4 regions of the Photobacterium carnosum genome follow, and region 1 is predicted to be linked to each of the others. Evidence: predicted binding sites of a transcription regulator. Region 1 holds the regulator's gene; each other region holds the start of a gene.

Region 1 (8,174 bases):
TCGTCACCAGCCCCTCTTTACACCCATCACCCAGCGTCTTGAAATGCCTGATGGCGATTTTGTTGATTTGGCATGGACAGAGCAGCCCGATCTGACAAACCATCACCAACCATTAATGATTTTATTACATGGCTTAGAAGGAAGTTTTAATAGCCCTTACGCTAATGGTCTATTGATGGCAGCCAAACAACAAGGCTGGCTTGGGGTGATGATGCATTTTAGAGGTTGCAGTGGTGAACTAAATCGTCATCCGCAAAGCTATCATTCTGGTGACATTAAGGATGTACGCTTCTTCATTCAATGGTTACGTCAGCAATTTCCACAGCGTCCGTTAATGGCAGTAGGTGTATCACTTGGCGGTAATGTGCTGATTAATTACTTAGCTCACTACCCTGATAATAGCGAACTCATCGCAGCCCAAGCTATCTCACCACCGCTCAACCTAGCCTCATGTTCCCATCGTATTCAGCAAGGGTTCTCGCGCGTTTATCAACACTACTTACTAACATCACTTAAACGCACCGTTGCCCAAAAAATTGAGCGTCACCCTCATACCATGCCGATTAATCAGCAACAACTGGCATCAATTAACAGTGTATGGCAATTTGACCAAGCAGTAACGGCACCACTGCATGGATTTAAGAATGCCGATGATTACTATCAACGTTGTAGTGGTTTACTACAACTGGCTAAGATCACACTCCCCTTACGGATTATTCACGCTAAAGATGATCCCTTTATGTGTCGTGATGTCATTCCTCAGCACCCCTTACCCACCAACATTCACTATGATCTATCAGCGACAGGGGGTCATGTTGGCTTTATCAATGGCAGCTTACTCAAACCACAATTTTGGTTAGAACACACTGTGCCGACGTGGTTTCAGCAACAATTAACTTAGTATCAAGCAACATCACCACATAATGACTAAGTTTCTTTTCAGTTAAGTTTAAGAATATACTGCGGCTATTATTTTATTAGTCATTTAAGAAGTTGTAATGATTATTCCTTGGCAAGACATCGATCCAGAAACATTAACAAACCTGATTGAACAATTTATTTTGCGTGAAGGTACCGATTATGGCGAAGTAGAAATTAGCCTCAGTGATAAAGTCGCTTATGTTCGACGCCAACTAGAATCAGGTGATGCGGTGATTGTTTTCTCTGAATTACATGAATCGGTAGATATTAAGCTAAGAAATCAAATGTAATCCAATTAGTCACTGTATTATCACTCACCAAAACTTGTCTTCATCTGCATTTTTATCACTTAATACCGACATTTCAGCAAACTTGTAGTAACATTTATCACTGTCTATTTTTGTTATTCATCACGTAATAATCACAACAACAGGTGAGTTATGTCGGTAAAACACCCTATTATTGCTGTCACAGGTTCATCAGGCGCGGGCACAACCACCACCTCTGAAGCCTTTCGCAAGATGTTTAATATGATGGACATCAACGCGGCATGGTTAGAAGGCGATAGTTTTCATCGCTTCACTCGCCCAGAAATGGATTGTGAAATCCGTAAAGCTAAAGATCAAGGTCGCCACATCAGTTATTTCGGCGCTGAAGCCAATGATTTCGAGCAATTAGCCCACTTTTTCGAACAATATGCTCAAGACGGTAGTGGCAAGTTTCGGCGTTACCTACATACCTTTGATGAAGCCGTACCTTATAATCAAATGCCCGGAACATTCACCCCTTGGCAACAGCTTGCTGAAAATACCGATGTATTATTTTATGAAGGGTTACATGGTGGTGTGGTTGATGGGGAAACCAATGCAGCCCAACATGTTGATTTACTGATTGGCATGGTGCCGATTGTTAACTTAGAGTGGATTCAAAAGATCATTCGCGACACTCGCGACCGCGGCCATTCAAGAGAAGCGGTAATGGAATCGATAGTGCGCTCAATGGATGACTACTTAAATTACATCACCCCGCAATTTTCTCGCACCCATATTAACTTTCAACGAGTCCCTACGGTGGATACCTCAAACCCTGTTAGCGCCAAAGGTATTCCAAGTTTAGATGAAAGCTTTGTGGTGATCCGTTTTCGTGGCTTAAAGAATGTCGACTTTCCGCATTTATTGGCGATGATTCAAGGTTCATTTATGTCACGTCACAACACCCTTGTTGTCCCCGGTGGTAAAATGAGTTTTGCGATGGAATTAATTATGCGCCCGCTGCTCGAACAATTAATTGAAAACGGCAAAATAGCGTAATCATTACCTATATTAATTAACCATTACTTTGTTAGATTAACGGTCACTGGTATCAGCAACCGTAATCATCATCGTGTTACGCCACAACAATCTCATAACTGTGGCTCATTTCGACACCTTGACCCAGCATTAAACACACTGAGCAGTATTTTTCGAGAGAGTCTGCCACCACTTTACTCACTAGCTGATCATTTAAATCATGACCAGTGACAACAAAGTGTAAATTTGCATGAGTAAAAATTCGAGGGGCTTGTTCACGACGTTCAGCTGAGATTTCAACTTCACAACCAGTGATCTGCTGCTGTAATTCTTGTAAACCACTAACAACATCAACTGAACTACACCCTCCCGCAGCCATTAATACTAATTCCATTGGACTTGGGGCTTTTTCACCGCCATTACCATCTAACACAACACTATGACCCGATGCAGATTGACCTACAAACGTCATATTTTCTAACCACTTCACACGTGATTGCATATTTATATCCTTGAGCTATATTCTTCAGAAATTCAGTTCATTTTCATTGACAATTTCATCAATGTAAACAGTGTTTATTTTGTTTTATGTTAATAATGTTGCATATTTATATTTGTAAAATTAGAGAGTAAAACCACTTTAAAACGGCACGTTAGGCAACTAAGTCACAACGATGTGATCACGTGCACACTTATCTCTCATAAATGAGCAAGTCTGCTCGATCAATATCAAGAAAAAGCTGCAGAAAAAGGATACACTCTAAGCCAGTTCAAGTTAACTCACAGCCTAACCGCTGAGTGAGTAACCCTGCCAACACACCATTTTGTTGAGTTATATCTACAGAACATATTGTTGGGCAACATATGCAGAGGAAGTTAGTAATATGGTTCCAGGTAAACCGCAAACAGATCCAACTTTAGAGTGGTTTCTTTCCCATTGTCACATTCACAAATATCCATCAAAGAGTACGTTAATTCACGCAGGTGAAAAAGCAGAAACTTTGTACTACATCGTGAAGGGTTCTGTTGCTGTATTAATCAAGGATGAAGAAGGTAAGGAGATGATCCTTTCTTACCTAAACCAGGGCGACTTTATTGGTGAACTCGGCTTGTTCGAAGATGACCAAGAACGTACAGCTTGGGTTCGTGCAAAAAGCCCTTGTGAAGTTGCAGAAATTTCATTCAAGAAATTCCGTCAGTTAATTCAAGTTAATCCAGATATTTTAATGCGTCTATCTGCTCAAATGGCATGTCGTTTACAAGTGACAAGTCAAAAGGTAGGAGATCTTGCATTCCTTGATGTAACTGGTCGTATTGCACAGACACTACTTAACCTTGCAAAACAACCCGATGCAATGACACACCCTGATGGCATGCAAATTAAGATCACTCGTCAAGAAATTGGCCAGATCGTAGGTTGTTCTCGCGAAACAGTCGGTCGTATTTTAAAAATGCTGGAAGAGCAAAATCTTATTTCTGCTCACGGCAAGACTATTGTGGTTTACGGTACACGCTAATTATTTTAGTAATACCAAGATCACCGATGAAACCGCAGCTTATGCCTGCGGTTTTTTTTGATCATTTCCCCCTTATGGTCACACCCAAAAGCAATCATTGAGCACATCTGCATTACTGTTAAATTTTAACTTGTAATAGCATCTATTTATGCTACATTTCGCTCACAAATGGATTTTAAATCAATAATGGTCAATATGGATATTGAACGCTTTTCTGCTAATAGTTACACCACAGTACCTGGGGTATTAACCAGTCAACCAACAACCATTGAAATGACAGGGTTTAGTGATAGTCGTTGCTACCTTGAACAACAAACAGGATTACGCCGCTGCCCTGCTGATGAATCAGGAGTTTGGGGTTCGCCGCTAGATAATTAATTTTATTCTAAACAGCACTTATATGACGCAGTGCTGTTTTTTATTACGCGATAGTTCACTTTGTACCGATGAATGCTTTCTATTCACGATCCGTACTTTCAAATATCTTATTTGCTGAAGCAGTCACAAACCCTGAATATAATTCACCATTGGTTTGCGGGTAACGTTTAGCAAATTCATAAAATCCACCCGATATTTTATGAATACCATCTCTAAAACTCACTCCTACTACATCAGCCATAGTTGCTGATTGCTCTAACATTACTTCAGCATTACCTTTAATTTCGCCCCCAGCCTGATTAATCACAAACTGGTTATGACGTAATAAATGATTCACCTCCTCAAGATCAGAGAACTGCTCTAATTGATTAATATTGACCGTAAAATGATTAGCCCCAAAACCATGCGCCGCAACCCATGCCGCATATTCACTTTCAGCGGCTAAAAATTGATAGGTTGCAAAATCAAGTTGCCACGGACGACCACTATAAACAAAATCAGGTTTGCGAAAATAAGCATCATCAACCTGATCGAGCAATGTCCGTATCATTTGTTGTAATTCTGCAGAACACCCCGCTAATTGTAATTCACTGATAAAGACTTTTGGCAGTAACGGATTGGAATGAATAAAGGATTCTGCATACAACTTTTTAGCATTAAAATGATATTTCGCTTGTGGCTGGTACCCCAAGGCAATAAATGGCGCGGCAATTACCGCTAAGCCACATTTGGGTAATCCAAAACTACGCAATGCTATATGATCATTGAGTAACGCCGCGTCCTCAGTTAACAACTGCTGTATTTGCACCGCAGAGGGGCATAACCGTTGACTATAATCGCGCCATAAACTATCAAAAAGTTGGGTAATAGATTCCATAATCAGCCTGCCTATTGAAAGTATTATCACTCATTAAACCTTAGCTCAAGCTTACTCCTGGCGCTAATTGAGACGGTAATTGCACATCATCCCCCTCAACAGATGCCATCGGATAAGCACAATAATCAGCCGCATAGTAAGCACTTGGACGAAGATTACCTGATGCGCCAGGGCCACCAAAAGGCGCGTCACCACTCGCTCCCGTTAACGGTCGATTACGATTCACAATTCCAGCGCGAATATGTTCAATAAAATATTGCCATTGCTGGCTATCAGTGGAAATTAACCCAGCGGCTAATCCATAACGGGTTTGATTAGCACTCGCGACCGCTTGAGTAAAATCGACATAACGACTAACGTGTAATAACGGTCCAAAATATTCTTCATCCGCGAGTTCACTAATAGCACTAACATCGATAATCGCAGGCGTCACAATTGCGCCTTGTCCTCGAGTTGCCATTAATAAAGCAACGCCACCCGCATCCAAGAGTTGTTGTTGATGCAATATGATGTGATCTGCCGCCACAACAGAAATTAATGGTCCCATAAACGGTGCTGGGGTTGCTAATGGATCGCCCACCAGCAATTGCGAGGCGACCGCGACTAAACGGGCTAACAGAGCATCGCCAGCTTTTCCGGTGGCAATATATAATCGCCGCGCGCACGTACAACGCTGCCCTGCACTTAAAAAAGCCGATTGAATAATAGTATATGCTGCAGCCTCAATCTCACCATACTCTTGACCGACAACCAATGGGTTGTTGCCTCCCATCTCTAAGGCCAGCATGGTTTGAGGTTGCCCTGCAAATTGCTGATGCAATAAATGTCCTGTTTGTGCACTCCCGGTAAACAATACCCCAGCGACCCCAGTTGCCATGGCTAATGCTGCTCCCGTTGCTCGTCCACCTTGCACCAAATTAAGCACCCCATCAGTAATACCCGCTTGCTGCCACAACTCACACATCCGTTGGGCGGTATTGGGCGTCAATTCTGAGGGTTTAAAGACCACGGTATTACCGGCTAACAATGCAGGAATAATATGACCATTAGGTAAATGAGCGGGGAAGTTATACGGTCCAAATACCGCCATTACCCCTAACGGACGATGACGAACAATCATGGTGGTATTGGCCTGTTGACGCTGACGGGTGCCGGTTCTCTCATGATAAGCCTGCGTTGATAGCCCTACTTTGGCAATCATAGCCGCAACTTCAGTGGTACTTTCCCATAATGGCTTACCTGTTTCAGTCGCAATAATGTGTGCCAGTTGCGATTGATGTTGTTGCAGTAATTGAGCAAAGCGTTCAATGATGGCTAAGCGTTCACTAAACGTCGTATTACGCCAGCTTAAAAACGCTGTATTTGCAGCGGCAACAGCACACTCAACTTGATCAACACTCGCGGCATGACCTTGCCAAACTACATCATCATTATAAGGATTGAGTGATTGAAATTGCTCACCATCGCCCACTAGCCATTGATTATTAATCCATAAGCTCATTCGATTCTCCTTATTATGATTGCGCAACTAATCGTACTTCATCACCCATTTTCACATTAAGCGCGACTGCAACATCCGCGGTCATCATGGCTTGTCCTTGCGCCGTAATCGCAATAGGAGCCGCAACCGCTCGAAACCCAGCTAACTGGCAATTTGAAATAAGGTAATGTTGTTGGCTGCTATGTTCACCAATATCGACCGAATAGCGCTGCGAATGACGCACAGTTTCAATATTTCGAACGTCACATTCAACACTTGGACCCGCATCAAAAATATCAACATAACCGCGGCAACAAAATCCTTCTTGTTCTAACAGCTGTAATGCTGGGCGAGTATTGGTATGTACTTTCCCAATCACCGCTTGTGCTTCTTTGCTGAGTAAATTGACGTAAATCGGTAATTTCGGCATTAAATCAGCAATAAAGCCTTTGCGACCAATGCCCGTTAAATAATCTGCATAAGTAAAATCAATCGAAAAGAAATGCTCTTTCAACCATTGCCAAAAAGGAGAATTACCCTGCTCATCAGACACACCACGCATTTCAGCAAAGGCAACGTCAGCAAATCGCTGTCGATGATCCGCCATCAACAAAAAGCGCGACTTAGACAATAAGCGTCCGTTGACACCTTGTCGCCACTCGGGCAATAAAAATAAGCTACACAGCTCCGTCTCACCCGTATATTGGCTCCCCAATGTCAGCACTTTTACAGTGTTATGCACCCCTAACTGACGCGAGGCATGGGTGACAGTACTTAAATGATAATTATAAAAAGGAACATCAAGCCCAACTGTTGCCTCAATCGCAGTGGTACCAACCACTTGGCCACTGTCACTATCAACGGCGACCAATAGATAACTTTCTTGTCCTGGTGAAGTAACGTTGGCATTAAAACTGGCTTGAGAATGTTGAATACGACGACGAAGTAAATCTTCATTGATAGGCAGTGACGTAAAACCATGGCCCGAGGCTTCAGCACATTGCATCAGCGCAGAATAATCAGTGGTAGTAATAGGACGAATAATGAGCATGACATTCCCTCCTAAAGTAGGCAATGACTCCAGCCATTGCCCCGCTCGAAATCAGCGTTAGAATGGGGTTATTAGTGTTAACTAACCCCGCAATTACCATTCAATCACCGCTCAGAATGCGCGTTATATAACGTCGCAATTGCCGCTTCTAAGCGTTGCATCCCTTCATCGATGTCTTTTTTATCAATCACTAGTGAAGGTGTAAAGCGCACCACATCTGTCCCGGCAACTAATACCATCACCCCTTCTTTACCTGCTGCAACCAATATATCTCGTGCTCGACCTTCCCATTGTGGTGTAAGTACCGCTCCCAGTAATAATCCCTTACCACGAATTTCACTAAAAATAGGATAACGGCGGTTAATTTGCATTAATCCCTCACGAAACCATTGCTCGCGCTGTTTCACTCCGGCTAATACTGCGGGCTGACTAACGGTATTGATCACCGCTTCAGCAACCGCACATGCGAGAGGATTACCACCATAGGTTGAACCATGGGTACCCACTTTGAGGTGAGCGGCAAGTGCCGTCGTTGTCAGCATGGCAGCAACAGGAAAACCACCGCCTAATGATTTTGCAGTGGTGAGAATATCTGGAGTGACACCTAAACCTTGGTAAGCAAACAAGTCTCCCGTCCGTCCATTACCCGTTTGAACTTCAT
Region 2 (8,174 bases), on a different contig from region 1:
CATAAATAAAATTTGGCCTTCATTATGGCTATTAACTTGGGTTGAAGCATGGACATCAAGTGTTGGAAAATGTTGCTTAATTAAGTGAAATAGCCCTAAATCTTGTAAGATAACACCATCAATTTTAGTGTTAACTAATTTATTCAATAACCGAATAACAGCAGGAATTTCACTTTCAAGGATCATGATATTAAGCGTAAGAAAAATCTTACAATCACGTTGGTGTGCAACACGAACAATGCCATTTAAATCTTCAAAGGTAATATTCGTTGCACGATTACGGGCATTAAAATTATCTAATCCACAATAAATAGCATCCGCACCCGCAACGATAGCCGCTTTAATCGACTCTATATCACCGCCCGGCGCTAACAACTCAAAGTTACTTCTCATCGCGTTATTACCCATTTATAACCGTGCCTTTCAAAAAACGTATCAATTTTGTGAACGGCTATTCTACTCATGAGGGCGATTAAGTCCAATTTTGGAAAATAAATCACATCTTACTGTCGGTTTTAATCACTTTTTATTCGTAAACAATTTTTACAAATATTCCTTATTTAAATAAATATCGATACTATGCATATATTCAAATCTTTTACTGATTAATCGAAACAATAAGGATAAAAATAATAATGACAACTCAACAGCCACAACTAACCGAAACACAAAAATCAGCTATCGACGAAATGGTTATTAACCGTGTCAATGCAATGAACAATGATGCAGTACTGTGTGAAGCAATTGATGATAAAGTACACAATATGGAAGAGCATCTAAAAGCTTACTTTCATGAGCGTTTTCATTTCCATAGCAAGAAAGCATAATAAAAGTCAGTCAAAATAGACCAACAAAACCAATTATTCACTGATCACATCAACAGTATTTTTTATTGTTAGTGATCAGTCCTTCCCTAACTTAACGCCCAAATAAAACCATTAATATTAACAAATTAATAACGTAAAACGGACGATTAACATACATAATCAAGTCAAAGCAGTAAAAAACACTTTCTATTGATTGTAACTCATGGAATGGAACTATTTATTGTGTAAAATATAGACTTCTACACTATAACGTTGTTTTTACCATGATTGATTTAAATGTATTACCGCTTTACCTCACCGCTGTAATTGCTCTACTACTCATTCCTGGACCTGACATGTTACTTATTGCCAGTTCAAGCTTAACTTACGGTCGCAAAGTCGGTATTTATGCAAGTTTAGGTAATGCAACCTCTGGTATTTTATTAACCATTCTAGCGGCTCTTGGGGTATCAGCACTTATCGCAATGAACCCAATCGCATTGCATGTTTTACGTTTAGTTGGCGGCGCGTATTTATTAAAAATGGGCTGGGATTGTATGCGCAGTCACCCAGATGACGCGCCTCAAGAATTAGAACAATCCAATAAAATGGCATCAACGTTATACCGTCGTGCTGTCTTTACTAATCTACTTAATCCTAAAGCACTCATTTTCTTTGTGCTGTTCTTACCACAATTTGTTTCAACCCATGTTGCAACATCCTCTGGCGAACAGATGCTAATTCTTGGGTTATTACTAAATGTATTAGGGTTATTATTTAACTTATTTTTAGTCACAACGATTGGTATTTTTGGAAAATCGTTATTGAAGAATGAAAAATTCCGTAATAACCAACATAAATTTATGGGTTTAATCTTCTTCGTACTGGCTATTTGGCTATTAGCTTCACAATTACCAACACCACCAAGTATGTAAATTATTATTGATAACTATGTTTTCAACAAAAAAAATGCCATGAATAACGATGGCATTTTAGAAAATCTCAATATTTAGATAAAAAAAACGCTTAAAAATAGACTATTAGACAAAATAACTGAATAAGTAATATTTCCGATTAATGTGTGCATTATTAGTTTATAAATTTTGACTTGAATTTTGCACTAAAAAACCGCATATACTTACCTTAGATGTGTTGCGCACACTTACTTTTACATTTCTTTTATTTAATGCGCATCACCATATTACGCCCTGTATGTTGGGCGCATTAAGGATTACTATGATTACTCACGTTGGCATTATTGATCAGGATCCTGTCCGTCTGATCACTCCATTATTAGATGAAGCAGTACCTGCTGATAAAATGATCTTTATTGGTACAGAAAAACAACAACAACAATATGATCGACTCGCTTCTATTTTAACTTCACGTAATATTATTGTTGAATTTTTTATTATTCCCGACATTATCAATGTCACTCAAATTAGACAATGTTTGAACCAACTTGCTGAACAATTAAAACACGACAGCCGAGATGTGTGGTTTAATGCTAGCTGTGGTTTACGTCACCGTTTATTATCTGCTTATGAAGTCTTCCGCTCTTTCCATTGGCCTATCTACGTTATTGAGCCATTCAGTGATGAAATGTGCTGGTTTTTCCCTAATGACCGTGAACAACAACAAGTTCAAGATCGTATTCAAATCTCTGATTATTTAACTATTTTTGGTGCACGTTGTGAATTATCTGACAATCCAATGCCAGAATCTCTGAACGACCAATTATGGGAATTAGGCCAACGCTGGGCAAGTTCTGCATTAGAATTAGGCCCAGGTTTAGCAACACTTAATTATCTAGCAACAACCTGTCGTAAAGAACAGGTATTAAATGTTGAGTTAAGTGAAAAGCAACAGGGCTATAAAGAACTTGGCACGCTCCTAACTGATTTAGAAGAAACAGGCCTTGCAACATACCACGATGGTATTTTGACATTTAAACATGAAGAGGCGCGTCGTTTTGCTAACGGTGAATGGTTAGAAAGCCTAGTTCACAGTACGGTTCGTGCAATTCAAAACGAATTACCGACAATTCAAGATCACTCATTGGGCGTGCAGGTTTACCGTAAAATTGGTGACCGTGAAGTGCGTAATGAACTTGATGTAGCAACTATCGTTAATAATAAACTGCATATCATTGAGTGTAAGACTAAAGGTATGCGTGATGATGGCGATGATACCTTGTACAAACTAGAATCATTACGTGACTTGCTAGGTGGCCTACAAGCGCGTGCAATGCTTGTAAGTTTCCGTCCTCTACGTCATCACGATTTAGTTCGCGCACAAGATTTAGGGTTGGCAATTATTGGTCCAGATCAACTTGGTGAATTATATACTCACCTTCATGATTGGTTGAAAGGTGCAGGTGGTCAGGCACATAACCCAGCATAGTTATCTGTAAAAATAATAATGTTCATTGATCAAAAAAGGCCTTTTTCACATAAGGCCTTTTTATTGAATCAAAGATTGAGCGTCGCTTAATGCCGTTTAGCGTTACTTATCCAAGTCGATTAAAAACAACCCCTGCCGCTTGTGGTTTTTGCGTATGGTGCTGACCATCATCTAATAATAATGTCACTATCGTGTAGTTTTCTCCTACTGTTGCAATAATATCTCTTACAACAAACACATCATCTAAATAAGCAATTTTCATCTGTAATACAGGTGAAATAGGTAATGCAATGGTATCTTGACGTCCATTCGGAAATATAATTTTATAATCAATCATGTTTATAACTTCACTAAGCTCAACAAAATACTATTCTACAACAAAATAGAGCTAATGGTTAAATTCACCAATAGGTTATAGCGTATTATCACGTTGTTTTTAATTATAGCTATTTACCTTAAACGTAAAAAAGCCGACAGTAATAAAATACTATCGGCTTTTAGAATATCTAAAATAAATCAGTGCGTTATTAAAAACGACTTATTTCGTTAGCATTTGACGAGCAGCTTCAACAACAATCTTAATTGAACGAGCTTCAGTTGCTTTTAATGTTGCGTGATCAGGAATTTCTTTTTGAGTACGATTAATAATAACGCCCGCAACACAACCTGCACGTAAACCAGAACTTGCACACATAGTTAATAATGTCGCAGATTCCATTTCAAAGTTCAACACGCCCATTTCTTGCCACTCTTTCATAGAGCCTTGGAAACGACGTACTACACGGCCAGAGAATGTGTCGTAACGCTCTTGGCCTGGGTAGAAAGTATCACTAGAAGCGGTAACACCAGTATGCACAGTCGCACCAGCATCATCACATGCTTGTTTCATTGCGGTTGCTACAGTGAAATCAGCCACAGCAGGGAATTCCATTGGAGCAAAGTGTAGACTTGCACCATCAAGACGTACAGAACCCGTAGTTACAATCATATCGCCAGGGTTGATATGCGGTTGAATAGCACCGGTTGTGCCGACGCGAAGAAATGTATTAACACCTAACTGTGCTAATTCTTCCACAGCAATAGACGTTGATGGACCACCAATACCCGTAGAACAAATAACGACAGGCTTACCATCTAGCTGTGCGCGGTACACGGTGTATTCACGAGCACTTGCTAGGAATTCAGGGTTTTCCATTAGGTTGGCAATTTTTTCCACACGAGCAGGATCACCAGGAATAATCGCTAATTCAGCGCCGTTAAGATCCGCTTTATTAACACCTAAGTGGAACACTTTATTGTCAGACATAATGATACCCTCTAAATTTAATCGCTCTGATTGTAGGAACAGAGATGGATAATTATCGTTAATTTTTGTGGTTTGACAGTAAACGTAATACGCAACATAACAACAACGTCTGTCAAAATCTAATGTAAAGATAACGGAAGCTAGAACTGTTTTTAGTGAGCTAATTCACATTAACTAAAAGCAACATAATTTTTAGTTACAAATTAACTTGATGTATATCACAACAAAACGTTTACCTATCGAATCCATCACAAAAAACAAGCAACTTCATCATAACCTTTACCACTGTTATTTACGCTTAATAATAGCCATAAATAAAAAAGCAGAATGGTGTTTAACCCATTCTGCTTATCATAATTATAAAAATAAGACGATTATGTTATTAGCAAAATCATTCTTTTGGTTTAAATCGTAATAGGCGCAAAGCATTTAACGTAACCAAAGCCGTTGCACCACTATCCGCTAAGACTGCCACCCATAGCCCAGTAACGCCCAATATCGTTGTCACTAAGAAAATACCTTTAAGTCCCAGAGCAAGACCAATGTTCTGACGAATATTATTTAAAGTGGCTCGTGATAATTCAATCATTACGGGTAATTCTGACAATCGGTTATGCGTAATCGCTGCATCTGCGGTTTCTAATGCCACATCAGTACCACCACCCATCGCAATACCGATGGTCGCAGTTTTCATTGCTGGCGCATCATTAATACCATCACCAACCATCGCTACACTGTGTAGATCATTAAGCTTGCGAATTTCAGTCACTTTGTCTGCGGGTAACAAACTCGCACGATAATCTATATTAATCTCTTTCGCAATTGCAGCAGCAGCCCGTGCATTATCACCGGTTAGCATTACTGATTTAATACCTAACTGATTAAGCTTTTCTATCGCAATTAAGGCATCTTCACGTAAATTATCCCGCCATGCGACTAATCCTACAGGTTGTGCATTACGCACTGCAACCACCAGCGTTTTACCTTCATTTTCTAAATCAGTTGCTTGCTGCTGTTGCGCAGCTGTGAGCACAATATCTTGAGGTAAACGATCAGCGGCACATAATAAAAATTTATCGCCTTCAGTAATACCTTGAATACCTCGCCCGACTAGGGTTTCACGCTCTGTTGCTTCAACCACTGATAACTGCTTTTCTTGAGCACGATTAACCACCGCTTTTGCTAATGGGTGTAATGATCCCGCTTCAATCGCTGCAGCTTGACGTAATAATTTCTCGTCGTCGTTATCCCAACAAATCATGTCCGTGACAACAGGTTTACCTTCAGTCAGCGTACCTGTTTTATCAAACGCAACCACTTCAATATGACCCAATTGTTCTAACGCCGCTCCCCCTTTAATTAATGCACCACGACGTGCCGCCGCCGCCAAACCTGATGTAATCGCAGCGGGAGTAGAGATAACTAATGCGCACGGACAAGCAATCAATAATAACGCTAAGCCTTTGTAAATCCATTCATCCCAAGATTGACCAAATACTAATGGTGGAATAATAACCACCAGCGCAGCCAATAAAATCATACTTGGCGTATACCAACGGCTGAATTTATCAAGGAAACGTTCTAATGGCGCTTTCCGTAATTCAGCATCTTCGATCATATGCAAAATACGATCGATGGCATTATCACCTTGAGCTGAAATAATGGTTAAGCGCACCACTTTATCCGATGCCATACTACCTGCCATGACTTTTTCGCCAGGTGTACGTTCAACAGGTACAGACTCCCCCGTTAATGCACTTTCATCAAAACTGGCGACAACATCAAGAACTTGACCATCGGCGGGTAAACGTTCACCCGGTACAACTTCAATCACATCACCGGGTTTTAACTCAGCCGCAGATCGTTTGGTTTTTGAACCATCAGCCGAAATAACCGTTGCTTCTTCTGGTACTAAATCCATTAATGCTTTGACGCCACTACGCGCCCGAGAAGCCGCATAACCTTCTAATTGTTCACCAATAAGGAACAAGAAGATAACCATTGCCGCTTCAGCCGTTTCACCAAGGTATAAAGCACCAATAGCGGCAATCGACATCAATGTTTCAATTGAAAAAGGCGTGCCTGATTTGGTTAAAACGACAGCTTTTTTCAATATAGGGAATAAGCCAACAATGGTAGTCAGCGTAAACGCAAATAACCCAACTTCTGCAGAAACTGTTTTATTTAAGACAAAAGAGATCACCATCATCAATGCGATAACAATCACAGACAAATGCTGAATTAAGAAAGATTGGGTCGGTAGGTCAGCGGCTTTCGTTGTTGTAGAAACTAACGTAAAACCAGTTTGTTTAGATTTATTTTCTATTTCAGATTTTAGCGTTTCAGGATCAGTCTGCTGATTATCATGAATATTAACAATCAATTTTTCAGTCGCAAACATCACTTTTGCTGTATCGACAGCCGCTAATGACATGATGGATTTTTCAAGTTTAGCCGCGCAGCTAGGACAATCCATGCCTAACACTTTCCAGCTGAACGTTTTGCCATGAGCACTATTTGTTAGCGATGCTTCTAATGCTAATTCTTGTTCTTTACTCATAGTAGGACTTGAACAGCATTGGCCACTGTGAGCATGTCCGCTATGATCGTGGAGACTATGATCGTGATCATCATGATTATGCGCGTTCTTAGCATCGGAATCGTGACCATCACAATGGTTAGCGTTACTATGCTGATATTTATTTTGATGAGCCGTCTGATCACAAGCTGAAGCATGCGCACCAGTAATAGTAAAACTATTCTTGTTTGTTACGGCATAGATATCATGATGCGTTGTCGTTGAGCAACAACCACCAGCAGCGGGACCTTCAGTGTCGTTATCACCACACCCTTCAGAATCTTTATTGGTCGAGCAACACTCAGAATTTATACTCGAACAACAATCAGCCGTTGCTGCAACCACCGTTACGGTTGCTTGATTAGCAACCGTTGATTTTATTGTATGAATATGATCTTTTTTATTATTACATTGAGCACACATCATCGTTCTCCTTGGGTGCTATTCAGTTTTACTGATGATAATTATAAACCTTTGAGTTAAGACCAAGGTCAAGCAAAATAGCCACATATCACGGTACTCAAGTGATAATAATTATCAAAAAATCAGTAAATATACGTTACACCCTCAGAGTTCAATTAACGTAAACGTCGTAAAACAGTTGCATTATCAATTACATCGCCCCAGAGCGTATAATCTAGTCCCATATCAAAAATATATTCTGTCACTAATGTTCGCACACAGTTAACCAATACCTCAGTATCCCATGGTTTTTCAAAATAGCTTTCGATACGGGCTTTATTAATCGCAGCAATGGTATCTTGCTGGGTAGCTTGCCCCGTTAATAATACTTTTTTAGTATGTATAAAGCGGTTGTCGTTTGCCACTAACGTCAATAACTCAACGCCGCTTTTACCCGGCATCACATGATCGGAAATAATAACCCCAATAAATTCACCCTCTGCATCAAGTTCATCCATTAACGCTAATGCTTCATCCGCTGACTCACAATCTTCCAATAAAAAAGACGGCTCAAACTCAGCTAAATCTTTTAATACTGCACTTAACACTTCACGTTGATCATCAACACAAATAATAGTGATTTTTTCCATAATAACCGTCCTTTACGTTATTGGTAATT
Region 3 (8,174 bases), on a different contig from region 1:
CAAAACGGCAACTCTCGTTGGGATTTACTCGATATTATGCGTACATGTTATGCATTGCGTCCTGATGGCATTAACTGGCCGACAGATGATGAAGGTCGTCCTAGCTTTAAGCTTGAGAAGCTCTCTATCGCCAATGGTATTGAACACGCGAATGCCCATGATGCCATGGCTGATGTCTATGCCACAATTGAGCTGGCGAAGATTTTAAAGCAAAACCAACCTAAGCTGTTTGATTACCTGTTTGAGTTGCGTCATAAGCGTAAATTACAAGATCTGATCGATATTGTAGATCTAACCCCGATTGTGCATGTATCCGGTATGTTTGGCACTGAATGTGGCAATACCAGTTGGATCGTGCCGATGGCGTGGCATCCCGATAATCAAAATACGGTGATCTGCGTTAACCTTGCCCAAGATCCAACCCCATTGATTGAGATGAATGCTGATCAACTGCGTGAGCGTTTATACACTAAGCGTATCGATCTTGGTCCTGATGAATTACCAGTCCCGATTAAAGAAGTGCATTTAAATAAGTGCCCTGTGCTTGCGCCTGCGAAAACGCTTAAAGCAGAAGATGCAGCCCGATTGGGGATTGATCGTGAGTTATGTCTTAAACATTTAGCATTATTAAAACAGCACCCTGAAGTTCGTGCGAAGTTGCTTGAAATGTTCAGTGTTAAACGTGAATACGCCAATAGTGATAACGTTGATACCATGCTTTACGATGGCTTCTTCTCAACCGCTGATCGTTCTACGATGGATATTATTCGAGAAACTGAGGTTGATGCACTGGCAACATTAGAAATCAATGTTGAAGATGAACGTATTAAACCGCTGTTGTTCCGCTATCGTGCACGAAATTACCCATTAACGCTTACCTATCAAGAACAGCAGCGTTGGAAGCATCATTGCCAAGATTTCTTTGAACAGAACATGACTAAGTACATGGAGAGCTTTGAAGCAGCTGCGCTCGATTGCCAATCCAATGAAAATAAAATGAAGATCATGAAGTCGTTATATGACTATATTAATAAGTTAATGTAATTCATGGTGTTACACATTTAAAAACACAATAAGCTCATCATAATAATCATGTGATGGGCTTTTTTATTATTAATAAGACCTGTTATTTGATGATTGTCGCAATTACGTCAACACTTAATGCTATCGAGTGAGGTTGTGTTCGAGGCGTTTACAAATGGGTGGAATAATGACAACGAAAACGGCAATAAAATGTTATCGCTTTGAAGGTATTGATTTTATTCCTGAAGATAGGCTACTTCGATGGCATGATAATCAACAAATACTATTAACTGATGACGAATCCCGTTTTTTAGCCTCTCTTTGTCATCTTGCTGGTGAAGTTGTCAGTATTGAGTCGGTGTACCGTTATACCTTTATCTACCCCAATGCATTCGAAGATAGCGGTGATCATCATTATGATCTCAATATTCTATTATTATCACTGTCTAAAAAATTATTTCGTCATGGAAAAATGGCTATACCTATCTATATTATCCCTAGTTATGGCTTTCGCGTGTCATTACCCAATACCGCAGCAGTACGCAATGAAACCTCGGTATTAAAAAAAACGCCATCATGGTCAAACATCGCAAAAAAGCACACCAGAAAACCATTCTCATTAGTGATAAAGACTAATTATGCAACTATTTTTACAACAATAGTCATTACATTCATACTACTAATAAGCTTGTATGTATTTACGATTAATTAACATTATCGCTTGTTTTATCAACGAAAACTCATATAGTCCGTTAATATTAAAAAATTAGTGTGACAATTGTCATGCTAATTTGTATGATGAATAAAACATTTAAGAGTTATTCTACACATGAATTACATCCGCTCATTTGCCATCGTCATGGCTTGTTTCTTTTTAGGGCAAGGCATTCAGCATTTTTCTGGATTACCGGTTCCTGGCAGTATTATTGGTTTATTTATCCTCTTTATCGGCCTGGTTACTGGAATTTGTCGTGCTGAATGGGTTGAAAGTACCTGTAATCTATTAATTAAACATATGGCACTGTTATTTGTTCCCGTGGGTGTCGGTTTAATGAATTACTTAGGCATCATTGAAAATAATGCCGCTATTATTTTTGCAAGTACTCTTGGTAGCACCACTATTGTATTAATTGTAATCGGGTTAGCAGTACACCATAAGGAGAAAAATTCATGATTTGGCTAGTGGCAACTTTAGTCTGTTTTTATTCTGCACGTTATTTAGCGATGAAAATTAAAAACCCTTTTTTCAACCCTCTTTTGATCACCCTTATTATCATGATTCTGGCACTAAAATGGCTGGAAGTGCCTTACCAAACTTATTTTGCTCAAAATGAAGTGATCAACTATTTGTTAGGCCCGGCCGTTGTTGCATTAGCTTTCCCGTTATATCAACAAATTGGACTTATTCGTAGTAAGTGGAAAACCATTTTAACCTCATGTTTTGTTGGCAGCGTGTTATCAATGACCTTTGGTACTGCGATTGCTTTTTCAATGGGTGCGGATGCTCAACTTGCGGCAAGTATTTTACCTAAATCTATCACTACGCCCCTTGCAATGGCGGCTTCTCAACAAATTGGTGGTATTCCTGCGATCACTTCTGCAATGGTGATTATTGTCGGGTTATTTGGCGCGGTATTAGGTTATCCGATCATGAAGCTATTCCGTGTAAAACACCCATTAGCAAAAGGCTTATCGATTGGTACGGTTTCACATGCATTAGGCACAGCCAAAGCTGTAGAAGAAAACTATCAAGAAGGGGCATTTAGTTCGTTAGCCTTGGTTATTTGCGGCATTATGACAACCCTATTAGCCCCGCTGATGTTCCCTTTGCTTTTACACTTGTTTGGTCATGCTTCGTAGCGCAACACGTAATCGAACATAAAGTAATCAAAATAATCAAATTTCAACAAGTCATTGAAATAATGTCTTGTTAATTACAGAAACAAGTGTGACGCCACTCTCAATAATGTAATAGGTGTAATAGCAAAGTAAATAATGTGATCAAGATCACTCTCAGCGTACGGTGATTCACATAGAATGTTTTGCCATAAACAATGAAGGAGTAACACCCAATGTACGCACGTGTTATAAAAGCATTAAGCTTATTACCTGCTGAATTGGCGTCAGCTTTAAAGCCTATTATTGAAGCTTCAGATTTCGATTCGACTATCAGTCCTGAGCAATTTGAATGTTTATTATCAACAACGCACATGACTGATACTGAACTTCGCTTGGCCCTCCTTCCTCTTGCTGCTTCCTATGCTGTAGTCCCTATTTCTAATTTCTATGTTGGTGCAATTGTACGTGGCACATCTGGCCGCTTATATTTTGGCGCTAATATGGAATTTGAAAACGCAAGCATGGCTTGTACTATTCATGCTGAGCAATCGGCTATTAGCCACGCATGGATCAAGGGCGAAGTGGGCATTAAAGATGTCACTATTAACTACAGCCCTTGTGGTCACTGCCGTCAGTTTATGAATGAATTAACCTCTGCTAACGACATGATCATCCAACTGCCACAACGTGAACCAATGACGCTGCAACAATACCTACCTGATTCTTTCGGCCCGCTAGATTTAGGGGTTAAAGATGGTCTATTAAGTGATTTGAATAATGGTATTCGTATTGAAGAAAATTCAGAACTTGCGATTAGCGCGTGTAATGCAGCCAACCGTTCACATGCACCTTACTCAAAGAATTTCAGTGGTGTGGCATTAAAAGCACAAGATGGTCGTATCTTTGAAGGAATGTATGCAGAAAATGCGGCATTCAACCCAAGCTTACCGCCTCTGCAAGTTGCATTAATTAATATGAATATGTCTAACTATTCATTATCTGAAATTGCAGAAGCGGCACTGGTAGAAAGTGCTGAAAGTAAAATTAGTCAATTAGCGCGTACACAAGCATTGTTAGATGCACTTAATCCCGATATACAATTAACGTATGTTGCTTATTAAGTCTGCAATTGATTTAAAAAGATTGAAGAGACCGCCTAAGTGGCGGTTTTTTGTTATCTAAACTTGATCAATGTTGGCTATCAAACACCAAAAGCGTATCATCTTGCCACCTAATTATTAGAAGCCAATGACAATGTCTCAAACACATAATCCTCTGCGAGGCGCAGCATGGATGCTAACTGCCGGGCTCGCGTTTGCCGTAGTAAATAGCTTAGCTCAGTACCTTAGTATCAAAATGCATGTTCCTTCCACCTCTGTGGCGTTGATCCAATACTTTATTGCATTGATCGCAATGCTGCCTTGGCTACGCAAGTTAGGCATTCGTCAATCACTTAAAACTAATCATTTTTGGTTACACTGCTTACGGGTGTTTTTTGCAGTTATTGGTATTCAGTTATGGTTATGGGCATTAGCCTACCCTGTTCCTATTTGGCAAGGTATTGCATTACTGATGATTTCCCCGCTGTTTGCAACCATTGGTTCAGGGCTCATTCTTAAAGAAACTGTCGGTAAAGCGCGTTGGTTAGCAACGTTAGGTGGTTTTGTTGGTGCAATGATTATTCTTGAGCCATGGTCTGAAGATTTTAACATCGCGACATTATTGCCTGTAGGTGCAGCCTTTTTCTGGGCAGCTTATTCATTGATGGTGAAAAAACAATCTAGCCATGAATCACCCACAACCATCGTGATGTATCTACTTATTTTAATGACGCCTTTCAATCTTATTTTAGCTGCTCCTGATTTTACCATGCCAACAATCGGTTTGGGCTGGTGGTTATTAATTCTGGCAGGTTTATTAACTGGGTTAGCACAATGGGCAATCGCTAAAGCCTATGCCGTGGCTGATGCTTCTTTTGTCCAACCTTTTGATCATGCTAAATTACCTTTAAACGTATTAGGTGGATGGTTAGTCTTTGGCTGGGCACCACCCGGACGATTATGGCTTGGTGCTGGGATTATTATTCTCTCCGTTGCTTTTATTACCCATTGGGAAAATCGTAAAAAATAACCACATTAAAACCGCTTATGATAAGCGGTTTTTTTTCGCTTCACGTTCTTCAATTATGATCTTTCTATCAAATACCCTCCAAAAGCAAACGATTGCGCAAACATTAAAATAAGGTATTATTAGCGACAGATTTCACCTTTAATGACAAATCGTAAGGAATTTCAATGTTTGGTACCGCTACTTGTTCTGATGCAACCCGTGTATTACTGCTTGGCTCTGGTGAGCTAGGTAAAGAAGTTGCTATTGAGTGTCAGCGTCTTGGGCTTGAAGTGATTGCTGTTGATCGTTATGAGAATGCGCCAGCAATGCAGGTAGCACATCGTAGCCATGTGATTGATATGTTAGATGGTGATGCACTTAAACGTATTATTGCCCTTGAACAACCCCACTTTGTTGTACCTGAAATTGAAGCAATTGCGACAGATACTTTAGTTGAACTTGAAAGCCAAGGTGTCAATGTTGTACCCACCGCTAACGCGACTAAACTGACCATGAACCGTGAAGGTATTCGTCGTCTTGCAGCTGAAACCTTAGCCATTCCAACCTCGCCTTATGAATTTTCTGATCAATATGCCGATTTTGAAGCCTCAGTGCATCGCATTGGCATGCCGTGTGTTGTAAAGCCGATCATGAGTTCATCAGGCAAAGGTCAAAGCGTGATTAAAACTGCCGCAGACATTGAATCAGCATGGCAATACGCACAAGAAGGTGGACGTGCAGGCGCAGGTCGTGTGATTGTTGAAGGCTTTGTCGATTTTGATTATGAAATCACGCTACTGACAGTACGCGCGGTTGATGGTGTGCATTTCTGTGCGCCAATTGGTCATCGTCAAGAGAATGGCGACTACCGCGAGTCGTGGCAACCACAGCAAATGTCAAAGGCAGCCTTAAAAGCGGCTGAGAACGTTGCTAAGAAGGTTGTAAACGAATTAGGCGGTTATGGTCTATTTGGGGTGGAATTGTTCGTTAAAGGCGATACAGTGCTGTTTAGCGAAGTATCCCCTCGCCCACACGATACAGGAATGGTAACCCTGATCTCTCAAGAGTTATCTGAATTTGCATTGCATGTCCGTGCCTTTTTAGGCATGCCCATTACCACGATTACACAGTATGGTGCATCAGCTTCTGCGGTTATTCTTGCTGAAGGTATTTCTACCAATATTCGATTTGATAATTTAACCGCTGCGTTATCTCGTCCACAAACGCAAATAAGACTGTTTGGCAAACCTGAAATCAATGGTCGCCGTCGTCTTGGGGTTGCGCTTACACGCCGTAATGACATTGACACAGCTGTTACGGATGCCATTGCTACGGCAGCAGATGTTAACGTCATTCTGTAGCCTTAGCGGCGCAATAAAGACAATAAAGGCGTCACATAGACGCCTTTGTTTTTTCAGCTACGCTATTGTGAGTTTATTAAACGTCAATTAGCCATACTTCTTCAGCGAAACGCTCGACACCACGCTGACGACGAGGATGGGTTGCATCAGCTTCATCACGTTCTAAATGGGTGATCTTACAACCACTGAATAACGCTTCTATTTCAGCCTTAGGCACTGAGAATGGAGGTCCGTCCATTTGTGATTGAGGGTAATCTAAGGTCACTAATAAAATACGCCCACCGGGTTTAATCAACTGCAATAAACGCTCAACATAACGTTCACGCATTGATTGTGGCATCGCAACTAAGGCCGCACGATCATACACCACATCAACCGGTGCAACAGGAACGGTAAAATAGTCCCCTTGATAAATTGTGATCTCATCAAATGAATACACATGCTCACAGCCGATCCCGGTGACTAATGGCGTGTAAAGATTCTCAGCAAAAAAAGCTTTTACAGCAATATCACTCAGTTCAATCCCAACCACATCATTATGACGCGCCGCAAGCCAAACTAAGTCTTCTGATTTGCCACACATTGGTACTAACACGCGATCATCACGTTGAGCATTAACCAGTGACCAGTGTTTTATTAATAATGGATTAACATCGGTTAAATGAAACCCGATACGATCTTCAGTCCAACGGCTATGCCAAAATTCAGCGTCCATGTATTACCTTCTTTCTTTATATATTTTTTATTTGATGCTAGTTGACCATAAGTCGCTATTGAGACTCAAGGGTTAAGTACAGAAGAAACAGGAAAACAGCAGGAATAGGAAAAATCGAAAGTGCAGGAAGAGAAGATAAACAAGGTAATGCAGGTGAACATGTCACTTTATAATAATCAACAAAAAAGGGATGCCATAGCATCCCCTTTTTATTGACCACGCTGATAGCTAGATCAAAAATCTGTTTTTCAATTTTTCTATCGGAGAGTCATTGAATAACGATTGGAAGCCACTCAGGTTATGAAATTCTGAATAGTTTAATCGAATCACGACGAACCGTTACGCCACGGAAAGTTACTGGCTCTAACAACGTCATTAGTTGCTTAGAAACAAAAAACTTACCGCCATAGCTACGATCACCGCCACGATTAACCCAATCAGCAAATTCATCAGCCAGACTGAACATTGAGTTACCGACTAATAAAACTAGAACTTTAGCCACTTCGCTATCGTTCTGACGGTTAAACTCTGCGTCACGAACTTTCTTACGATATTCGTCGACAATTCTTTCAAGGCACTCAAATCTGCTCATATACACCACCATAAAAATCGAGGCGTGGATACTACTGCTCAACTCCCGTTAAATCAAGCCATCTCCGCATGTTTCTTGTGTTTAATCATTAAATTTTTCACTCTAATAACATTATTAACACTTATTACCACAAAAAATCGTATTTCTATTTATTTTTACTCTTTTGAAAAGTTTTATTTAAAATACATCTTTGTAAGCGTTAGAATAATTCCTTTAACTTCTAACAGGTAACAATACATGGATAAAAAAGACGACTTTCACCTATTTGGTCAACTTAATGATGAATTTAGGACTATAACGGCAATGATCGATCTTTATTGCTTAAAACATCATCAAATCAATAATAACAAATTTCAACGCTGTGATGACTGTGAGCAATTTAGGATCTATGTAAAACAACGTCTCGATCGATGCCCTTATGGTAAAGATAAACCCAGCTGTAAACAGTGCCCTATTCATTGTTATAAACCACAACAAAAGATAAAGTCACAGACAATCATGCGTTATTCTGGCCCCAAAATGCTAATTAAACATC
Region 4 (8,174 bases), on a different contig from region 1:
TGGCTTTGATGCGCATTATGTCGCTCAAGTTCATGGTTTAGCGACAATTGAATTATATGTAGCGAGTATCATTATTGGTTATGTATCCATTCGATATTTAGCTTTTTATCGTCCTGTGAGTCGATTATTTCAACGCAGTGAAATCTGTCCACACAACATTTGATAGCAATGGTGCAGTAATTTCACGAATGTGTTGTTGTACCTATAAATGTTGAGTGTGTTGCCCAGTCAATTTGGCTGGGCTTTTTTATGGACGTTTATGTTACTTCTTGGCATAAATTGTGATGCTTTGGGGTGTTTTTAAGCTGTATTTATTTACAGTATCTCAGTGATGGTAGACAATTTGATTATCTATTTTTCTGCTGTGGAATATCTGCGTGTTCACTGTCTATCATTCAAATCAGCTTGATCTGCTTAAATCATTATTAGTTGAGTTGATCCGCTTACAGCCATTAGCGAATCCGTTTGAAAAAGAGCAAATTCTGGTACAAAGCCCAGGTATGTCACAATGGCTAAAAATGGAATTGGCGACCTCATTTGGGGTCGCGGCCAATATAGAATTTCCATTACCTGCGACTTTTATTTGGAAAATGTTTACTCAAGTCTTGGCGGATGTGCCCGAGCGAAGTGCATTTAATAAAGAGGCGATGACATGGAAATTAATGCAGGTATTGCCACAACAGTTTGATCAACCTGAATTTGAACCATTACAACGTTATTTAGATAACGACAGTGATTCTCTCAAGTGTTACCAACTGTCTGAAAAAATAGCCGATATTTTTGACCAATATTTAGTGTATCGCCCTGAATGGATCCAGCAATGGGAAGCGGGCGAAACCGTTGCAGAGCTTAATGATGAGCATCCGTGGCAGCCGATCTTATGGCAAGCGCTTTACGATCAAACCTTAGCATTAGAACAATCACCGTATCATCGTGCTAATTTGTACGATCACTTTATTGAAACGCTGAACAATTATTCTGGTAATGAAGGGAAGGCAGCGTTACTGGCGGCGGGGTTACCACAACGATTGTTTGTGTTTGGTATTTCTTCATTACCCCCTCGCTATTTAGATGCGTTAGCCGCGATTGGTGAACATATTGATGTCCATTTAATGTTTACTAACCCTTGTCAATATTACTGGGGTGATATTCGCGATAATAAACATTTAGCACGTTTAGCTGCTAGAAATCGCGTTAAATTACGATCAATTGAAGATAATATTGATGATGTTTTAAAAGAATTTAAAGATGACGATCAATCATCTTATGATGAAATGTCTGAAAGGGTTAGTGGTAATAGTTTACTTGCATCGATGGGTAAACTTGGCCGTGATAATGTTTATCTTTTGGCTGGAATGAACATCAATACTAATGACGATGGTTTTGTTGATATTGAACCTGATACATTATTACATGCTATTCAATATGACATTCTAGAGTTAATTGATCGTCAAGACGATACTCAACTCGATTCCAGTGAACACAAATTTCCGATTGCTGCTGATGATCATTCGGTCACCATTCATGCTTGTCATAGCCCAATGCGTGAAGTGGAAGTGCTGCATGATAAATTGCTAGCGATGTTTGAAGCGGATTCTAAGCTAAAACCGCGTGATGTGATTGTAATGGTGGCTGACATCAATGCTTACAGTGCTGCAATTCAATCAGTATTTGGTAATGCGCCGGGTAATCGTTATATTCCATTCTCTATTTCTGACCGTACAGCTGAGCAAGAAAACCCGATTTTATTGGCATTTTTGCGCTTACTCACCTTGCCTGAAAGTCGCTGTCATGCCTCTGAGTTATTGGAGTTGCTAGAAGTACCAGCGGTGATGGAAAAGTTTGGTTTTGATAGCATTAGCTTTGAAAAAATCAAACAATGGATTGAAGAAGCGGGTATTCGATGGGGACTTGATCAACATACCGCCAGTCAGTTTGATTTACCCGAACAACTGCAAAATACATGGTTGTTTGGTATTCACCGAATGCTGTTGGGTTATGCAATGCCGCATGATACTGGTTTATTTGTTGGGATCTCTGCTTATGATCAAGTACAAGGATTGGATGCTGAATTAGCAGGACAATTAGCAGGATTTATCGATAGCTTAATTGAATATCGCAGTGCTTTGGCACAATCACAAACCGTTAATCAATGGGCTGAGTTATTACATCAGTTACTGGATGATTTCTTTGTGGTTGAGTTGGAAGGCGAGTTAATTTTAAAATCGATTCGCGATAACTTGCAGCGTTTGCACCAACAATTACAAGATGCGGGTTATCAAGGGCAAATCACGCCAGCGGTATTGACACAATACTTGCAAGATAAGCTCTCTGGTGAGCGTGTTAGCCAGCGTTTCTTAGCCGGACAAGTCAACTTTTGTACCCTGATGCCGATGCGTTCTATTCCTTTTAATGTGGTGTGTTTATTGGGAATGAACGATGGTGCTTATCCGCGTAACATCGCCCCTGAAGGGTTTGATCTTATGAATGGTCGCACCAAAGCGGGGGATCGTTCCCGTCGAGATGATGACCGTTATTTATTTTTAGAAGCGTTGTTATCCGCTCAACAAACATTATATATCAGCTATGTTGGCCGTTCGATTCAAGATAACGCTCAAAAAGTGCCATCAGTGTTAGTCAGTGAGCTGGTGGAGTATTGCCAACAAGGCTATTGCTGCGCGGGCGATCAACCGTTAGCGGTAGATGTCTCTGCAAACAATATCAAACAACAGTTAATTCAACATCACCCGTTAGTACCGTTTAGCCCCAGTGCGTTTATTGGCGATCACGCCAGTTTTGCAATTGAATGGTTACCTGCTGCCAACCGTGATGGTCAGGCAAGTGCGCCATTTCAGCTTAATGCATTAATGGCTGAACCGATGGCGGATGATCACAGCATGGTTTTAGAACTGGCTGAATTACAGCGTTTTTGGCGTTTACCGGTGCGTTACTTTTTTAACCGTCGTCTTAAAGTGTATTTTGAAGCGCCAATGGGGCTATTAGAAGACGATGAGCCGTTTGTTCTTAACGGGTTGGAAAGCTATTTAATTCGCGATCAATTGCTGGAATTATTATTAGATGCCAAGCTGAAAAATGCGGATCCTGATGTGATTTATAACCAGTTTGCAGCAGAGCAGCGTGCCGCAGGTAATCTACCTGTCGCGGCATTTGGTGAGCTTGATTTAGCCGCTAGTCGTCAAGCAGTAGCGAATTTAACCGATGTGATTGAGCCATTAATTCATGCACCATTAGCGGATCAAGAAGTGGCGATCACCGTGATGATTAAGGGGCATAACGTCTCTTTACAAGGCTGGCTCAAGCAGCGTTATCAGTCTGGTCTTTTACGTTACCGTACTGGAAAAATTCGCCCTCAAGATTTTTTAACGGCTTGGCTTGATCATTTATGTTTGGCTATATCGGTGCCTGAAACCCAACAGGTTACCCATATTATTGGTACTGATAAGCAGTTTGAATTACAAACGATTGAACCACAGCAAGCACTGGCTTATTTACAGCAATTGATTGAACTGTATTACCAAGGTTTAAATCAACCTTTAGCGTATTTCCCTAAAACTGCGATGGCAGCCATACAAGCCCATATCGGCCGTGATGGTAGCTGGAAGAGTGATGGAGAAACTGAACAAAAAGCCCTGACAAAAATGGCAGAATGTTTTAACGACGGTTACTTGTTTGCTGGGGAAGGCGGTGATGATTACATTCAGCGCGTATGGCCGCAATGGAATGACGATGTGGCACAAGATGCGAATCAATTAGCGGCATTGGTGCTACAAGCGGTAGTGGTGAATAGTAAAGAAATTAAGCCAGAATAACGCGGTAGTGAAGTAGTGTGGCCGCCAGCAAATCATTGTTAGTTGTAGGGTGTTCGCTGTGCGGCCACAGGTCCAGAGGTGACCAAGTTTCTGGCGCTGATACTAACTAACCACTGTCGTATAAACCGTGAGTAAGTTCTCACATTATAGGAACACAATAGAATATTAGGTGCCAATATTTACTTATAAGTGTTGGGTCACATAATAACTAGCTCGATCACTGACATTAAAAATTATCGGGCTGGTGCTGTTGTTACATATAGCAACCATGGGATGAGTGACATAATGGCGACTGAAGTACTAACAACGGATGACGTACTAACGAATATTCTGCAACCAATGACGTTTCCATTGCATGGCACGCGTTTGATCGAAGCGTCAGCGGGTACAGGTAAGACATTTACCATCGCGAGTTTGTATTTACGGTTATTGCTAGCGCATGGTAATGAGGACACTCGTCATCAACAGCAGTTGACGGTTGATCAAATTTTAGTCGTAACCTTCACTGAAGCGGCGACGGCAGAATTACGTGCTCGTATTCGTGCCCGTATCCATGATGCGCGGTTAGCGTTTAGTCGTGGTATTAGTCACGATCCTGTTATTGAGCCGTTATTAAATGAATATCCAGATCATAAATTAGCCGCAACCCTTTTATTGCAAGCCGAACGGCAGATGGATGAAGCGGCGATTTATACTATCCATGGTTTCTGTCAACGGATGCTGACTCAAAATGCGTTTGAATCGGGTAGCCGTTTTAATAATGAATTTGTGACCGATGAAAGCCAGCTTAAAAATATTGTGGTGGCGGATTATTGGCGTAGTAGTTTTTATCATTTACCGCCAGCGCTAGCCCATGAAGTGCGTGAAATTTGGTCATCACCCACGGCATTATTGAAAGAAATTGGCAATAGTTTAACTGGTGCGCCAGTACGATTGTCAGTGGCTGCGATGACCGAATCGTTAGAACAATTACACCAGCAAAATATTGTGCGGATTGATGAAGTAAAAGCGTTGTGGCGTCAGCATCAAGCAGATCTTGAAGCCTTAATTGCCAATTCTGGGATCAATAAACGCAGTTATACCAAAAAAAGTTTACCCAATTGGATTGAACAAGTCAGCGCATGGGCAGCGCAATCCACCGTTGGTTATGAACTGCCTGATAATTTGATTCGCTTCCATCAGCAGACATTAATTGAAAAAACCGCCAAAGGTGATGCGCCTGAACATGCGGTTTTTAATGCCATTGCTGAATTATTAGATCATCCTGCTAATTTACGTGAGCCATTATTAGCCCATGCGATTGAGCATTGTCGTCAATTATTGGCTGACGCTAAAGCGCGTAAAGGATGGTTATCGTTTGATGACTTGCTGACGCAGTTAGGCGCTGCGATTGATAATGATGTTGATGATCTACTCGCGAGTAAAATTCGTGCTCAATATCCAGTGGCGATGATTGATGAATTCCAAGATACCGATCCACTGCAATACGGTATTTTTAGTGATGTTTATCGTCATCACCCTGAATGCGGCCTGTTTATGATCGGTGATCCTAAGCAGGCTATTTATGCGTTCCGTGGCGCTGATATTTTTACGTATATTCAAGCGCGTCGCCAAGTCGCCGATCACTATACATTAGCCACTAACTGGCGTTCGACAGCTAATATGATTGCAGCTGTTAATGGTGTATTTCAACAGCCTGATAGTCCGTTTATTTATGATCAAGATATTGAATTTTTAGCGGTTGATCATAGCCCTAACGCCGCTCAACGTAGCTGGTGGTTAGAGGGTGAAGCACAACACGCATTGACGTTTTGGTTACAAGATAGCCTAGATGGTAAGCCGATAACCAAAGGTAATTATCAAGCGACAATGGCCGCTTCCACTGCGGCACAAATTCAACATATTCTGACTCAATCGCAGCAACAACAAGCGTATTTCTTAGATAAAGAACAACAGCATAGTATTGAAGCGGGAGATATAGCGGTGTTGGTGCGTACGGGTACTGAGGGGCGATTAGTCCGTGAAGCATTATCCAAACAAGGCATTGCCAGTGTTTATTTATCTAACCGTGACAGTGTGTTTTCAACCCCAGAAGCGGCCGATATTCAACGTTTATTACAAGCAGTATTAACCCCTGAAGATGATCGTATATTACGCGCGGCGTTAGCATCAGGGCTGTTTGCGCGCACTGCAATTGAACTTGATCAACTCAATAATGATGAGAATGAGTGGGAAATTGCAGTTAATAGCTTTAAGCAATATCGCCAACAGTGGCAAAAACGTGGTGTGATGCCAATGTTGCGCAGTGTGATGGCAAAAAATCAAATTGCAGAGCGATTATTAGCCGAAGATGGCGGTGAGCGTAAGTTGACTGATTTGCTGCATATTGGTGAATTACTGCAACAGGCGAGTCAAACATTAGACAGTGATTATGCACTGTTGCGCTGGTTAGCTGAACATGTTGCTGAGCCAAACGGCAATGCCGATGATCAAGTGATGCGGTTAGAATCAGAACGTAATTTGGTGCAGATCGTTACTATCCATAAATCAAAAGGCTTGGAATATAATTTAGTCTTTATGCCGTTTGTGTGCAGTTACCGTGAGGTCGATAGTAAAGGTGAAGTTAAATATCACGATGAAGTGGATAACATCACGGTACTTGATATTGCTAAACAAGCGCCCGCAATCGAAAAAGCCGATCTAGAACGATTAGCCGAAGATCTACGCTTAATTTATGTGGCGCTAACACGTGCTGTTTATGGTTGTTATGTTGGTATGGCTCCGATTCGTAATGGCCGTAGCACCAAAGAGCCAACTGGCTTACATCGCTCAGCAATGGGACATTTAGTACAGAATGGTGAGGCGGGCGGTGTCGCTGCACTTGAATTAGCCTTAGCTAAATTGTGTGAGGCGCAAGGGGCAATCACTGTGACTGAACCGCCGCAATTAAGTGATGTGTCATGGCAACCACCGGTGGAAGTAACTGAAGCCTTGGTTAAACGGCCGTTCTCTGCCTCATTAGAGCGTAATTGGTGGATGACCAGTTATTCTAATTTGGTTAAGCAAGGTCATCAAACGGCTCATGATAGCAGTCTAGATTTACCCGGGTTTGATATTGATTCGGTGCGAAATGTGACAGAAGACATCGACGATAATGAGTTGGAATTAGAGCCACAATACTCGATTTATACTTTTCCTCGTGGTGCGCGTCCCGGTACCTTTTTGCATACCGTGTTTGAAGAAATTGATTTTACCGCAGCGGTTGATTGCCCTGAAACGGTCGCGAAATTAACGGAATTACTGCAATTAGAAAATTATGAATTAGCGTGGTTACCTGTGTTGCAGCAGCTAATTCAAGATGTATTAACTTGTGCGCTTGATGGTGATGCATTGCGGTTGGCGGATAAAACAGCGTCGCAACGATTAACGGAAATGGAATTTTTATTGCCGATTGAGATCCTACAAGCAGTGGCACTCAACAAGGTGATTGCAAAACATGATCCGTTGTCAGCTAAAGCGGGTGAATTAGGCTTTGCAACCGTGAGTGGAATGCTAAAAGGTTTTATCGATTTAGTGTTTGAGCATCAAGGTAAATATTACGTTTTAGACTGGAAATCAAATTATTTAGGTGATGATCCACAAGTGTATCGAGGTGAGCAATTGAAAACCGCGATGCGTGAACACCGTTATGATTTGCAATATCAAATCTATGCTCTGGCATTACAACGTTTTCTGCGTAGTCGTATACCTAATTACAGCTATGAGACCCATTTTGGTGGGGTGTATTACTTGTTTTTACGCGGTATTCAGGCGGGGAGTGACAGTGGTATTTTTTATGCGCGCCCAAGTGAACAATTACTTGATGAATTGGATTTACTCATGAAAGGAGTGCTATCACATGCTTAAGCGTTTACAAACACTGACTAAACAAGGTGGCTTACGTCAGCTTGATTATCAGTTTGCTAAATTTGTGGCGCTACACAGTCCGCAATCGCAACAGGATTTGGCAGCACTAATGGCTGCATTAGTGAGTTATGAATTAGGCAAAGGCCATGTTTGTATTCAATTAGATCAATTGCGAGTGCAGCACTTATTTGGTTTATCAAGCCGATTATCGGTAGCGTTAGTTGATGGCTCACCTGAATTAACCCAATGGGCACCATTATTATCACAATTTGATGTGGTAGCTAATGTTCAATCACAAGGCTTACAAGCAAGTCCTTTGGTGTTTGATCATGGTCGTTTATACCTTAATCGTTATTGGCAATTTGAACAAACGGTTGCAAAGCGGATTGTGGATATGGCGACTAATTACGGTCAAGTCACCCAGTGGCAAGACCAACA

The links. The regulator CRP, encoded in region 1, controls carbon source genes, mostly activating them, when cyclic AMP is high. The targets are predictions, from matches to a motif close to TGTGANNNNNNTCACA.
Region 2: the regulator CRP is predicted to act here: its motif matches at 4,670-4,685, upstream of udp (uridine phosphorylase).
Region 3: the regulator CRP is predicted to act here: its motif matches at 2,971-2,986, upstream of cdd (cytidine deaminase).
Region 4: the regulator CRP is predicted to act here: its motif matches at 3,957-3,972, upstream of recB (exodeoxyribonuclease V subunit beta).

What each region holds. Positions count from the first base shown of each region.
Region 1 is NZ_WMDN01000008.1:13,747-21,920, forward strand. It holds gene GLP24_RS09430 (hydrolase) at 1-901, shown strand, start outside; gene GLP24_RS09435 (YheU family protein) at 999-1,211, shown strand; gene GLP24_RS09440 (phosphoribulokinase) at 1,362-2,231, shown strand; gene GLP24_RS09445 (OsmC family protein) at 2,308-2,712, opposite strand; gene crp (cAMP-activated global transcriptional regulator CRP) at 3,095-3,727, shown strand; gene GLP24_RS09455 (hypothetical protein) at 3,923-4,105, shown strand; gene GLP24_RS09460 (DUF1338 domain-containing protein) at 4,185-4,982, opposite strand; gene astD (succinylglutamate-semialdehyde dehydrogenase) at 5,023-6,483, opposite strand; gene astA (arginine N-succinyltransferase) at 6,497-7,513, opposite strand; gene GLP24_RS09475 (aspartate aminotransferase family protein) at 7,618-8,174, opposite strand, start outside.
Region 2 is NZ_WMDN01000004.1:48,040-56,213, forward strand. It holds gene GLP24_RS05390 (peptidase U32 family protein) at 1-408, opposite strand, end outside; gene GLP24_RS05395 (hypothetical protein) at 636-827, shown strand; gene GLP24_RS05400 (LysE family translocator) at 1,091-1,741, shown strand; gene GLP24_RS05405 (Card1-like endonuclease domain-containing protein) at 2,043-3,209, shown strand; gene GLP24_RS05410 (hypothetical protein) at 3,316-3,546, opposite strand; gene udp (uridine phosphorylase) at 3,748-4,515, opposite strand; gene GLP24_RS05420 (zinc/cadmium/mercury/lead-transporting ATPase) at 4,907-7,516, opposite strand; gene GLP24_RS05425 (response regulator) at 7,672-8,145, opposite strand; gene GLP24_RS05430 (ATP-binding protein) at 8,158-8,174, opposite strand, start outside.
Region 3 is NZ_WMDN01000003.1:228,999-237,172, reverse strand. It holds gene sbcB (exodeoxyribonuclease I) at 1-1,044, shown strand, start outside; gene GLP24_RS04670 (hypothetical protein) at 1,211-1,735, shown strand; gene GLP24_RS04665 (CidA/LrgA family protein) at 1,853-2,197, shown strand; gene GLP24_RS04660 (CidB/LrgB family autolysis modulator) at 2,194-2,883, shown strand; gene cdd (cytidine deaminase) at 3,096-3,983, shown strand; gene GLP24_RS04650 (DMT family transporter) at 4,117-4,992, shown strand; gene purT (formate-dependent phosphoribosylglycinamide formyltransferase) at 5,157-6,332, shown strand; gene GLP24_RS04640 (thiopurine S-methyltransferase) at 6,409-7,047, opposite strand; gene GLP24_RS04635 (hypothetical protein) at 7,346-7,639, opposite strand; gene GLP24_RS04630 (nitrous oxide-stimulated promoter family protein) at 7,877-8,174, shown strand, end outside.
Region 4 is NZ_WMDN01000018.1:10,130-18,303, forward strand. It holds gene GLP24_RS14955 (TDT family transporter) at 1-163, shown strand, start outside; gene recC (exodeoxyribonuclease V subunit gamma) at 378-3,830, shown strand; gene recB (exodeoxyribonuclease V subunit beta) at 4,116-7,736, shown strand; gene recD (exodeoxyribonuclease V subunit alpha) at 7,729-8,174, shown strand, end outside.